4 regions of the Rahnella sp. PCH160 genome follow, and region 3 is predicted to be linked to each of the others. Evidence: predicted binding sites of a transcription regulator. Region 3 holds the regulator's gene; each other region holds the start of a gene.
The links. Region 3 encodes CRP, which controls carbon source genes, mostly activating them, when cyclic AMP is high. Its sites were predicted from a motif close to ATGTGANNNNNNTCACAT; they were not measured.

Region 1: the regulator CRP is predicted to act here: its motif matches at 1,380-1,397, upstream of idnO (gluconate 5-dehydrogenase).
Region 2: the regulator CRP is predicted to act here: its motif matches at 1,721-1,738, upstream of ACM5QY_RS15460 (arabinose ABC transporter substrate-binding protein).
Region 4: the regulator CRP is predicted to act here: its motif matches at 2,070-2,087, upstream of deoC (deoxyribose-phosphate aldolase).

Annotation. Positions count from the first base shown of each region.
Region 1 covers NZ_JBLOGT010000001.1:2,464,782-2,468,058, forward strand. Annotated here, with positions in the region: partial or broken gene ACM5QY_RS11440 (MFS transporter) at 1-99, opposite strand, end outside; gene ACM5QY_RS11445 (LacI family DNA-binding transcriptional regulator) at 275-1,258, opposite strand; gene idnO (gluconate 5-dehydrogenase) at 1,467-2,231, shown strand; gene ACM5QY_RS11455 (SDR family oxidoreductase) at 2,282-3,025, shown strand; gene ACM5QY_RS11460 (c-type cytochrome) at 3,052-3,277, opposite strand, start outside.
Region 2 covers NZ_JBLOGT010000001.1:3,351,341-3,354,617, forward strand. Annotated here, with positions in the region: gene ACM5QY_RS15455 (ribulokinase) at 1-1,586, opposite strand, end outside; gene ACM5QY_RS15460 (arabinose ABC transporter substrate-binding protein) at 2,003-2,989, shown strand; gene araG (L-arabinose ABC transporter ATP-binding protein AraG) at 3,240-3,277, shown strand, end outside.
Region 3 covers NZ_JBLOGT010000001.1:623,444-626,720, forward strand. Annotated here, with positions in the region: gene ACM5QY_RS02965 (phosphoribulokinase) at 1-752, shown strand, start outside; gene ACM5QY_RS02970 (OsmC family protein) at 810-1,217, opposite strand; gene crp (cAMP-activated global transcriptional regulator CRP) at 1,580-2,212, shown strand; gene ACM5QY_RS02980 (YccS/YhfK family putative transporter) at 2,274-3,277, shown strand, end outside.
Region 4 covers NZ_JBLOGT010000001.1:359,322-362,598, forward strand. Annotated here, with positions in the region: gene deoA (thymidine phosphorylase) at 1-959, opposite strand, end outside; gene deoC (deoxyribose-phosphate aldolase) at 1,050-1,829, opposite strand; gene ACM5QY_RS01605 (TatD family hydrolase) at 2,369-3,157, opposite strand; gene ACM5QY_RS01610 (patatin-like phospholipase family protein) at 3,154-3,277, opposite strand, start outside.

The DNA.
Region 1 (3,277 bases), 1.8 Mb from region 3:
AAAACTAATATTGACCCTGTCCATGAAGGAAATAATACAGGCGATAAGAATGGGGGTGATGACACGTAACCAGCGGGCCTTAGGAATTTTATTATTCATAGTCTTTCCTCTGTGTGCTTGAATCCGGCGATGACCTAATAAAAGCATTTTGAGGAAAGTATTTCGTGACAGGCGTCACGTTGAATTATGTTAAGAAAAGGTGTTACCTGCAACGTGATCCTGCACCGCAGTTAGCGTGCAGGATGAAAGGCGGTGAATTGCGGAAAAGGGTGCGTTAAATCGTGCCGCCGAGGGAAATCCGGTAGTGCAAATCGACACGCTCGATGGTCGGCAGGTTTTTGATTTTCTTCAGCAATATCTCGGCGACAACCTTGCCCATTTCAAAGCGCGGCGTAATAACGCTGGCCAGCAACGGCGTGGTCGCCAGCCCGATATCCAGTCCGTGAAAACCTGAAATCGCCATGTCTTGCGGTACGCGGATGCCCAGTTTCAGACATTCCTGTAACACACCGACGGCAATATCGTCGTTGGTACACAAAATCGCATTGGTGTGCGGATAAAGCTGGCGCGCCATCGACAGCATACCGGCGCCGATGGACACCGATGAAACTTTGTTTGGCGTGATATGCACCGGCGTCAGCCCGCGTTCAGTCATCGCCCGGCTGTAACCCTGATAACGTTTCTGGTCACGCGCGTCAGACATCGAACCGAAATACACCACATACTCTTTGCCGCTGGCCAGCAGCGTCGTGGCCATATCATATCCGGCCTGCTGATTATCAAAACCCACTGCAATGCGGCCATTCTGATCGTCGAGATCCATCACTTGTGCGACCGGAATTTCAGCCGCATTCAGATACTTATCTGCTTTCAGCGTATGCACGGAATCTGTGAGAATCAGCCCGGCGAGCTGATAACCGAGCAGGTTGATAATGTGTTCTTCTTCGCGGTCTTTGCTGTAATCGTAATTGACCACCAGCGTCTGGTAGCCCTGGGCGGACGTCACGGACTCAATACCTGCCAGCAAATCGGAGAAAATCTGATTGTTAAAAGAGGGCACCAGAATGCCGATACGCGGCGCTTTGGCCGGTCCGCGGGCTTCTTCCAGCGGATAACCGACTTCTTCCATGACCTTGGTGATACGCTCGCGGGTTTCAGGAGAGACCTTTTCCGGCGTGCGCAGAAAACGGCTGACCGTCATCTTGGTCACATCCGCCAGTTGGGCGATGTCCTGTAATGTCACGCGCTGGTTTCTCATGCGGGTTTTCCCTGATCATTTCCCCAAAATATACCTGATTATTGAAACAGAAAGCGCCGGAGATTGTTATCAAAATGATGATGATCACATCGGGAGTAACAGGGTTTTTTAACATTCTTCAAAGTGATCTGCATCACAGTTTGGCGGCGGGTAAACCGTTGTAGTGGGGCTAACTTTTCATAAGCAGCTTTTTAATAGGGCCAACGTCATGACAAATCTCTTCTCACTGGATAACAAAAGGATTCTGGTCACCGGTTCCACGCGCGGTCTGGGTTTCCTGCTGGCGAAAGGGCTGGCGCAGCACGGGGCGGAAATTATCGTCAACGGCACGCAGCAGGAATCAACCCAAAAGGCGGCTGAAGCGCTGCGCGCAGAAGGGTTTATCGCACACGCCGTCTCGTTTGATGTCACAAACAGCCAGGCGGTGAATCAGGCGATTGACCATATCGAAAAGACCCTCGGCCCGATTGATGTGCTGGTGAACAACGCGGGGATCCAGCGCCGCCACAAATTTACCGATTTCCCGGAAAAAGACTGGGACGATGTGATTGCGGTGAATCAGAAATCCGTTTTTCTGGTGTCACAAGCCGTTGCGCGTTACATGATCACGCGCGAGCGCGGCAAAATTATCAATATCGGTTCGATGCAAAGCGAACTGGGCCGTGACACCATCACGCCGTACGCCGCCTCCAAAGGCGCGGTGAAAATGCTGACACGCGGTATGTGTGTCGAACTGGCGCGCTACAATATTCAGGTGAACGGCATTGCGCCGGGCTATTTCAAAACCGACATGACGCAGGCGCTGGTCGATAACAAAGAGTTCTCCGAATGGCTGTGCAAACGCACCCCCGCCGCGCGCTGGGGCAATCCGGAAGAGCTGGTCGGCGGCGCGGTTTATCTGTCATCCAGGGCGTCTGACTTTGTTAACGGGCATCTGTTATTTATAGACGGCGGCATGCTGGCCGCAGTTTGATCCCCGTTATCCTTTTAAGTAAGCCGCTTCCGGATAGGGGAAATAAAACTATGAGCAAAATCGCACTGGTCACCGGCGGTGGCAGCGGTATCGGGCTGAGCGCCGCGAAGTCGCTGGCGGGTATTGGATTTACGGTCATTCTGGCGGGGCGCAATACAGAAAAACTGGCGCAGGCCGTGGCACAGTTTGCGCCGGGACAAGCGGTGGCGCGTGAGCTGGATGTGACCCGCCCGCAGTCGGTCGCCGCGCTGTTTGCGGATATTCAGGAAACCTTCGGGCGGCTGGATTTACTGTTTAATAACGCCGGAAATAACGTGAAGGATGTGCCCATCGATGAGCTTGCGGTGGAAGACTGGCTTTCGGTGATCAACACCAATCTGACCGGCGCATTTTTGTGTACGCAGGCGGCGGTCAGACTGATGAAACAGCAATCTCCGCAGGGCGGTCGCATTATCAATAACGGTTCGGTTTCGGCGCAGTCGCCGCGTCCGAATTCCGCGCCTTACACCGCCAGCAAACATGCGATTACCGGCCTGACTAAATCCACGGCGCTCGATGGCCGCGCATTCAACATCGCGTGCGGGCAGATTGATGTCGGCAACGCCGCCACGGATATGGGCAACAAAGCGCTGGCAGGCAGGATGCAGGCCGACGGACATATCGCCGAAGAGCCGGTGATTGCGGTGGAACGCGTCGGTGAAGCCGTGGCTTTTATGGCCGGATTACCGCCGGGCACCAACGTTCTGACCATGACCGTTATGGCCAGCGCCATGCCGCTGGTCGGGCGGGGGTAACGCTTTTTGCATTTCATCTTCCGTGATTATGCTTTTCTGACTTTGCGCTTTCTGCCGAGCCAGAAAATCAGCACCAGCAGAATGATCACGCCGATGACCATCGCCGGTGCCATGAACGGTTGCAGTTTCGCCAGAAGCGTAACCGGACCGCCTGCGCGTAACACCGCCACATCCTGCGCGCTGACCTGAACGCCTGCGTTGCCGTAGTTCTTCAACACGTAGTTGGAGATATCCGCAATCTGCTGATCGTCG
Region 2 (3,277 bases), 2.7 Mb from region 3:
GGATCCGGCAACAACGTGCGCTCGATGCTGCACGCCATTTTTTCCTGAGCGGCAGGGACGTCTTTGAACTCTCCGGCCGCGACGGCAGCAAAGATGGCGGCACCCAGCGCACAGCACTGTTCGGAGGCGACAATCTGCAACGGGCGGTTCATGGCGTCGGCGCAAACCTGCATGATGACCGGCGATTTACGGGCAATACCGCCGAGCGTGAGAACGTTTTCAACCGGAATATCCTGTTGTTCGAAACATTCCATAATCGCGCGCGCACCAAAGGCGGTGGCCGCGATGAAACCGCCGAACAGTTCCGGCGCTTCGGTGCCGAGATTGATGTCAGTAATGACGCCTTTCAGACGCTGATTGGCAAACGGTGTCCGGCGTCCGTTAAACCAGTCGAGCACCAGCGGCAGGTGATCCAGTTTAGGATTTTCGGCCCACGCGGCGGTCAGATCGGGCAGCAGATTTTTTTGTAATGCAGTGAGCTGATCTTTCAGTTCCGGATGCGCTTTGGCGGCCTGAACCAGCGGCCAGCTCAGCAGACGGCTGAACCACGCGTACATATCGCCAAACGCCGATTGCCCGGCTTCCATCCCGATCATCTCCGGCACGACACTGCCTTCAACCTGACCACAAATCCCGGCAATCGCGCGGTCGTTCACGCGCTCTTTATCGGCAATCAGAATGTCGCAGGTGGAGGTGCCGATCACTTTGACCAGCGTGTAAGGCTGCGCTCCGGCACCGACTGCGCCCATGTGGCAGTCAAACGCACCGCCGGAAAGCACCACGCTCGCCGGTAAACCGAGGCGCTGTGCCCATTCCGGGGTCAGTGTGCCTACGGCCTGATCGGCGGTGACGGTTTCGGTAAACAGCGGATACGGCAGGTGTTCCACTAATAACGGGTCGAGCGCGGCGAAGAAATCTTTCGGCGGCAGGCCGCCCCACGACGGATGCCAGAGCATTTTGTGCCCGGCACTGCAACGGCCACGCACGACTTTGTCCGGCGCGGTGGTGCCGGAAAGCAGGGCGGGCACCCAGTCGCACAATTCCACCCAGGAGGCGGCGGCCTGGGTGACAGATTTGTCGGCGCGTGAAACATGAAGAATTTTGGCCCAGAACCATTCGGAGGAGTAAACGCCGCCGATATAGCGGGAATAGTCGGGAAAATCGCCGCTGCGGCAAAGACGATTAATTTCTTCGGCTTCTTCTATTGCCGTGTGATCTTTCCATAGCACGAACATGGCGTTCGGGTTTTCGGCGAATTCCGGGTTCAGGGCCAGAATGTTGCCATCTTTGTCGACCGGTGCGGGCGTGGAACCGGTGGAATCAACGCCGATACCGACCACGCGTGCAGCGCGTTCATGCCCCAGACGTTGTACGACGTTTTTAATCGCCTGCTCCATCGCCTCTATATAATCAAGCGGATGGTGTCGGAACTGATTTATAGCCGCATCACAATAGCGGCCTTCATTCCAGCGCGGGTAGTAAACCACATCGGTTTCCATCTCGGCACCGGTCTGACAATCAACGGCCAGTGCCCGGACGGAATCGCTGCCAAAATCAAGACCAAGAGCAATCGCACCTTGCGTCATTCTTTCTCACTCCTTCAGGTTTGCCGTAGTCATTACGGCGGCGAATCGAATTGCTCTAACAGTAGGAGGATGGCAAAAAGTGAGTGAGGAGGCGTTAGCTGGAAGTATGCACAAATCTGCTCCTCATGATGTTTCTGTGAGGTTGGTCAAATGTTAGCGTTTGGCTAAAATCGCTATATCTATGTACAAACCTGCTGTTTTCCCGCCGTGTGATAGCGCTCTACATTCCGCTGCAAAATTACCGCTAAAACTGACTGCGTCTTACAAGAGAGTGTGACGTAAATCCGCTATATAACGGACTTCGCCGCACTCCGAATTTGTTTCCTTACGCTACTGATAACGTTTTCACGACGATGGCAAACCTTCCCATTCAGGGCCGGGATCGTGAAAAACAACAATAAAAGTCGGAGAACATCATGCATAAATTCACTAAGGCGTTAGCGGCGGTTGGTTTAGCTGCCGTTATGTCACATTCAGCTATGGCAGCAGAAAATCCGAAGCTGGGTTTCCTGGTTAAGCAGCCGGAAGAGCCGTGGTTCCAGACTGAATGGCGATTCGCCGATAAAGCCGGCAAGGATCTGAACTTTGAGGTCATTAAAATTGCTGTGCCGGATGGAGAAAAAACGCTGAATGCCATTGACAGCCTCGCGGCAAACGGCGCGAAAGGCTTTGTTATCTGCACACCAGACCCTCGTCTTGGCCCGGCCATTATGGCCAAGGCCCGCAGCTATGACATGAAAGTGATCCAGGTCGACGACCAGTTTGTGAATGCCAAAGGCAAACCGATGGATGATGTGCCATTAGTCATGATGGCCGCGACCAAAATCGGCGAACGTCAGGGCCAGGAACTGTATAAAGAAATGCAAAAACGCGGCTGGAAAGTGGCGGACACAGGCGTCATGGCTATCACGGCTGATGAGCTGGACACCGCGCGCCGCCGCACTTCCGGTTCAATGGCTGCGCTCAAAGCGGCGGGTTTCCCGGAAAAACAAATCTATAAAGTCCCGACTAAATCCAACGACATCCCCGGCGCACTGGATGCCGGTAACTCCCTGCTGGTGCAACATCCTGACGTGAAAAACTGGCTGATCATCGGCATGAACGACAACACCGTTCTGGGTGGCGTGCGTGCAACAGAAGGTCAGGGCTTTAAAGCCGCGAACGTGATCGGCATCGGCATCAACGGTGTGGATGCGGTGAATGAGCTGTCAAAAAGCGCACAAACCGGCTTCTACGGCTCCCTGTTACCCAGCCCGGATATCCACGGTTACAAAAGTATCCAGATGCTGAACGAATGGGTGACCAAAGGCGTTGAACCACCGAAATTCACCGAAGTGACCGACGTTGTCCTGATCACCCGCGACAACTTCAAAGAAGAACTGAAGAAGAAAGGCCTGATGTAATTTCCTCTTCATCCTTCGGGCCGCAGATGCGTTGGCTACGCTTGCTCACCCCGGTCACTTACTTATGTAAGCTCCCGGGGACTCTCAAGCTTGCCGCCTTTCTGCAACCCGAATGATTTTGAGGAAATCGGTGTTGAAACGAGCATTAGATAACGCTGCTGCACTACGGACGACGGTTAAGAAATGCGACTGTTTTCTGTGGTGCAGTAATCGGTTTGAAATCCTTCACATATTTTTCCAGGTAGCCACTATGACTCAGCAATCTTCAAATAAGACGCCTTTGCTGAC
Region 3 (3,277 bases):
AAGGCGACAGTTTTCACCACTTCACCCGCCCGGAAATGGACGCCGCCATCCGCAAAGCCCGAGACCTCGGGCGTCATATCAGCTACTTCGGGCCGGAAGCCAACGACTTCGGTTTGCTGGAAAAAAGCTTTATCGAATACGGCAAAACCGGCACCGGCCGTTCACGCAAATATCTGCATACTTATGACGAAGCGGTTCCCTACAATCAGGTGCCGGGGACGTTTACGCCGTGGCAGGCATTGCCGGAACCGACGGACATTTTATTCTACGAAGGCCTGCACGGCGGCGTGGTGTCCGACAAAACGGATGTCGCGGCGCATGTCGATTTGCTGGTCGGCGTGGTGCCCATCGTTAACCTCGAATGGATCCAGAAACTGGTGCGCGATACCGGCGAGCGCGGACATTCCCGAGAAGCGGTGATGGATTCCGTGGTGCGTTCGATGGACGACTACATCAACTACATCACGCCGCAGTTTTCCCGCACGCACATTAACTTCCAGCGCGTGCCGACCATCGACACCTCCAACCCGTTTGCCGCAAAAGCTATTCCTTCGCTGGATGAAAGCTTTGTGGTGATCCATTTCCAGGGGCTGGACGACATTGATTTCCCGTATCTGCTGGCGATGTTGCAGGGCTCGTTTATCTCGCACATCAAAACGCTGGTGGTGCCGGGCGGCAAAATGGGGCTGGCGATGGAGCTGATTATGGCGCCGCTGGTGCAGCGCCTGATGGAAGGGAAGAAAATCGAGTAAGTGAAATCAGGGCATGGCGCTGACACAAACCGGCCGCGCCTTTGCGCTGGTCGTGAATTATTCGGCGTTCACCACTTCAAAACTGTGGGTGATCGTCGCGGCTTTGCCCAGCATCAGGGAAACGGAGCAGTATTTTTCCGCAGACAGGCTGACGGCGCGATCGACAATTTTATCCGTCAGGTCTTTGCCGGTGACGATGAAATGCAGATTGATGTGCGTGAACAGACGCGGTGCTTCTTCGCGGCGCTGAGAGGTCAGTTTCACTTCGCAGTCACGGACGTCATTGCGGCCTTTTTGCAAAATAGAAACCACGTCAATCGCGCTGCAACCGCCCGCCGACATCAGCAACATCTCCATCGGGCTCGGCGCTTTATCGCCCGCATTGCCGTCCATTGTGATCTGATGGCCCGACGCTGACTCCCCCAAAAATGTCAGCCCTTCTACCCATTTTACGCGTGCGTGCATGTACTCTTCTCCCGGTGGATAAATTCGTCAAATTTTCCCCTCAGACTACCCTTTCACCCAAAATCTGGCAACGTAACCCGATCGCCATCATGCTGAAGCGAGACAACAGAAGACAGCATTGCAATCCTGTGTTACAAACAAAGCCGAAACATACTTTCCAGTAAATTGCGGTGACGGTTTTTGCGGTTTAAGAACAGAACCCACGGTGTTAACAGCAATAATCAGGCTGTTTCACTCCGACATCCGCTTGCAGCATTTCTGGGGAGTTATATGCTGAAAGGGCGCTTTATAAAGTAAGTGCCGTACAGGGAACTCTGAGCCCTGTGATTTTGGGCAGCGATAATAACAGAGGATAATAGCTAATGGTTCTCGGCAAGCCACAAACAGACCCGACTCTCGAATGGTTCCTGTCTCACTGTCATATACATAAGTATCCTTCTAAAAGTACGCTGATTCACCAGGGTGAAAAAGCCGAAACGCTGTACTACATCGTGAAAGGGTCGGTTGCCGTCCTGATTAAAGATGAAGAAGGCAAAGAAATGATACTGTCATACCTTAACCAAGGTGACTTCATCGGCGAGCTGGGACTCTTCGAAGAAGGGCAGGAACGCAGTGCCTGGGTTCGTGCTAAAACTGCCTGCGAAGTGGCTGAAATTTCTTATAAAAAATTCCGCCAGCTGATTCAGGTAAACCCGGATATTCTGATGCGTCTTTCCGCGCAGATGGCAAACCGTCTGCAAGTGACGTCAGAGAAAGTCGGCAACCTTGCCTTCCTCGACGTAACAGGCCGTATCGCGCAAACTTTGCTGAATCTGGCTAAACAGCCTGATGCAATGACCCATCCGGACGGGATGCAAATCAAGATCACCCGTCAGGAAATCGGCCAAATCGTCGGTTGTTCACGTGAAACAGTCGGACGTATTCTCAAAATGCTGGAAGATCAGAGCCTGATCTCCGCACACGGTAAAACGATTGTCGTTTACGGCACACGTTAATCCCTCAGAAATTGGCGCGACAGCTTACTGTCGCGCCTTTTTTATGGGCTAAGCTTTACCCATGACGCTATGGCGAAGACTGTTCTATCATCCCGAAGTTAACTACGCGCTGCGCCAGACGCTGGTGTTGTGCCTGCCTGTCGGTATTTGCTGGCTGTTTGGCAATCTGCAAATGGGCCTGCTGTTTTCCCTGTGTCCGGCCTGCTGCAACGTTGCCGGTCTCGATACCCCGCACAAACGCTTCTTTAAACGCCTGATGGTCGGCGGTTCGCTGTTTGCCGTCAGCAGTATTCTTTTGCAGGTGATGCTCGAAAACTGGCACATTCCCCTGCCGCTCATTATGTTAACGCTGGCCTTACTGCTCGGCGTTACCGGTGAAATCAGCCCGCTGCATGCGCGTTTATTGCCCGGCGCGCTGGTGGCCACCATCTTCACACTGAGCATGGTCGGCGTGAGGCCGATGTGGCAGGCACCCGCGCTGTTTGCCGCCGGCACCGCCTGGTACGGGCTGTTTAACTGGGCGTGGTTCCGTATTTCCGAAGAACAGCCAATGCGAGAAACGCTCAGTCAGCTGTATTTACAGCTCGCGGATTATTTCGAGGCCAAATACAGCCTGCTGACGCAGCATACCGACCCGGAAACTGCCCTTCCGCCGCTGCTCAAACGTCAGCAGCAGGTTATTGATCTGATTGCGTTGCTGTATCAGCAACTGCACATGCTCCCGCAGCACGGGCATAATCATCACCACAAGCGGCTGTTCCAGCGTTTTCAGGTCGCGCTCGATTTGCAGGAACACATCACGGTGAGCCTGCATCAGCCGGAAGAAGTGCAAAAACTGGTGGAAGAAAGCCACGCCGAAGCGGTGATCCGCCGGAATGCGCAGGTGATTTCCGCCCGGCTGCGCGTGATTGCGGACGATATTCTTTATCACCGGTTTTCCGAACGTTTCACGATGGCGAATGAACTGGCGGCGCTGGAAAAAATCGCGGCACAAAATCCGGACAATCCGGTTGGCCGCTTTTGTTATTACCATTTCAGCCGCATCGCCCGACTGCTGCGGACGCA
Region 4 (3,277 bases), 260 kb from region 3:
TGCGCCGCAATCATGCGACCAAAGACTTCGGCCGCTTTGCCGTTGTCGAGAACGGCCTGCAATTTGCTGCGGGCGTCCGCGTCGTCTTTAGCCAGACCGCCGGATAACAGCATTTCCACGCACAACGCCATTGTGACTTCGAGCAGGCGCGGATTGCGGTATTCGCCGGTCAGGAAGCGTACGGCTTCACGCACTTCGACGGCGTTACCGGCGCTGGACGCCAGCACCTGGTTCATGTCGGTGAGCAGCGCCGTGGTTTTGCAACCTGCGCCATTGGCCACATCCACAATCGCCTGTGCCAGATCTTCTGAAAGCTGGTAGGTCGGCATAAACGCGCCGGAGCCCACTTTGACGTCCATGACCAGCGCGTCCAGTCCTTCGGCCAGTTTTTTGGCGAGGATCGAGGCGGTAATCAGCGGGATAGAATCCACGGTCGCGGTGATATCACGCGTTGCGTAGAAACGTTTGTCTGCCGGTGCCAGCGAACTGGTCTGGCCGATGATCGCCACACCGACGTCCTGAATGATGCTGCGGAAACGGCTGTCGTCCGGGAAAATATCGAAGCCCGGAATGGCTTCAAGTTTATCCAGCGTGCCGCCGGTATGGCCCAGACCACGGCCGGAAATCATCGGCACATAACCGCCACAGGCAGCGACCATCGGGCCTAACATCAGGGATGTCACGTCACCCACGCCGCCGGTGGAATGTTTATCCACAATCGGGCCGTTCAGGTTGAGGCTTTTCCAGTCCAGCACGGTGCCGGAATCGCGCATTGCCATGGTCAGCGAAACGCGCTCTTTCATGGTCATGTCATTGAAATAGATGGTCATGGCCAGCGCGGCAATCTGACCTTCTGAAACCTGGCTGTCGCGAATGCCGTTCACAAAGAAACGAATTTCTTCGTCGCTTAAAGGCTGGCCGTCACGTTTTTTTCGAATAATTTCTTGTGCGAGAAACAAGGTATCCCCCTGCTTAGGCTGAGCGCCGGATGCGGACGCGAATACCGGGCGCTGTTAAACAGCGCCGCGGCAAAGGTCGTGTAGTGGTTATTAATAGCTGCTGGTGGCTTTCTGGCCAGCGTGACCCAGTGTGGTCAGCAGGCTTGCCAGCAGGCTGGAAGCGCCAAAACGGAAGTGACGTGCGTCAGCCCATTCGCTGCCCAGCAGACGGTCAGCCAGTGCCAGATATTGCGCAGCATCTTCAGCCGTTTTCACGCCACCGGCCGGTTTGAAACCGACGGCTTTGCCCACGCCCATTTCAGCAATCACGCTCATCATCAGTTCAGCGCTGTGCAATGTGGCGTTTTCAGGCACTTTACCGGTTGAGGTTTTGATGAAATCAGCGCCTGCTTTAATAGCAATTTCGGAGGCTTTTCGGATCAGCGCATCTGATTTAAGTTCACCGGTTTCGATGATCACTTTCAGCAGAACGTTTGCGGCCGCACAGGCTTCTTTGCACTGTTTAACCATCTCAAAACCAACCTGCTCATTACCGGCCATCAGTGCGCGGTACGGGAATACCACGTCAACTTCATCGGCACCGTAAGCAATGGCTGCGCGGGTTTCTGCCAGCGCGATTTCAAGATCGTCGTTACCGTGCGGGAAGTTAGTCACGGTCGCGATACGGATATCTGGCGTACCTTGCTCACGCAGGGTTTTACGCGCAATCGGGATAAAACGAGGATAAATACAAACAGCAGCGGTGTTACCTGCCGGGCTTTTCGCCTGGTGACAAAGCGCGATCACTTTTGCATCAGTGTCGTCTTCGTTCAGCGTGGTTAAATCCATCAGGTTCAGCGCACGTTGCGCTGCGGCGGTTAAATCGGTCATATAACTCTCCAACAATTTTCAATTCCAGCGACCGGCCAGAACTGAGCATACAGTCATGAATTCATTCCGGCGAATAACGTCGGGGAGAAGAATTCTGCACGTTGGCGAGCGGACTTGGTTCCATGAAGATAGCGTGCGTAAACCCTGTGGCTTACGTGGCAACTGAGATCCTTCTCACCGCGCTTGGACTGGCTGACGCCAATTCGTTGTGACTATTTGAACACGTCACATCAGGTTCCTGTGTGCAGTATTTCACACAAAATGAAAACCGTTTGCAACGTTGCTTATTAAAATGAGATCTAAATCACACTTTAACGGCGCTATGCTCAGTGTCTAATCCAGATAAGAGTGTATACCCGATTCATGACAAACGAAGTGCAGGCGGATATACAGAGAACGCCGACCGGCGCCCTTGCGGATAATGTTATAATAATAACATTTTAAAGAGAACATAAATCGCAATGCAGCGGCACAAACCCGAATAACTGGCGCATAAAGGTAAACGAAAATGTTATTTAAATCACAAAAAATCAAACCCATTACCGGCGTGCAGATAATGGAAAAACCCGGCGGGTGTTGGCGAGCAGCGTATCGGCGATTTCTTGCGCAGGTTCCGTGCGCAACTGGCATAACACATCAAACACCGCCGCGGCGCGTTCTGGCCGGTTCGGTTGTCCCTGAAAACCCTGCAACGGCATGTCCGGCGCATCGGTTTCGAGTAATAAAGAAGAGAGCGGCAACTGCGCCATCACCTGACGGGTTTTCTGCGCACGTTCATAACTTATCGTTCCGCCGACGCCTATCGCATAACCGAGTTTGATAAACGCCTGCGCCTGAGAAAGGCTTCCGGCAAAACCGTGTACCACGCCGGTCGCAGGCAGTTTCGCCTGGCGTAGCATCGCGGCAAGCTGATCGTGGCTGCGGCGCGAATGCAAAATCACCGGTAAGTTTTCTTTTTTCGCCAGCGAAAACTGAGCCTTTAGCAACCGTTTTTGTTGCTCAAACATCGGCTCTTCCATGTATAAATCCAGCCCGATTTCGCCTACGGCGACCAGCCGCACATCCCGGTGACTGAGCAGCGCCTCCAGCAATTCGACATCCTGCTCTTTGTGCTGCGCGATGTATAAAGGATGCAGGCCCAGCGCGGCGTGGATCTGCGGGTAATTCCTGGCGAGCGCGAGAATGCCACGAAAACGATCTGCCGTGACGGCCGGCACGATAAGCTCACGAACGCCCGATTCACCGGCAAGTTGCAGGCTTTCCGCTTCCGCGCCGGTAAAAGGCGGGAAATCGAAATGGCAGTGCGTATCAATGAACGTGAAACTCACAGCTTTTCACCTTCGCTGGCCGGATAGTGGCTTTCGGACAGGGCATTGTCGCTAAACGCCGCAGGACGGACTACGCCGCCATCGGCAACCATGTCCGTCAGCACGGCGGGATCAAGAATA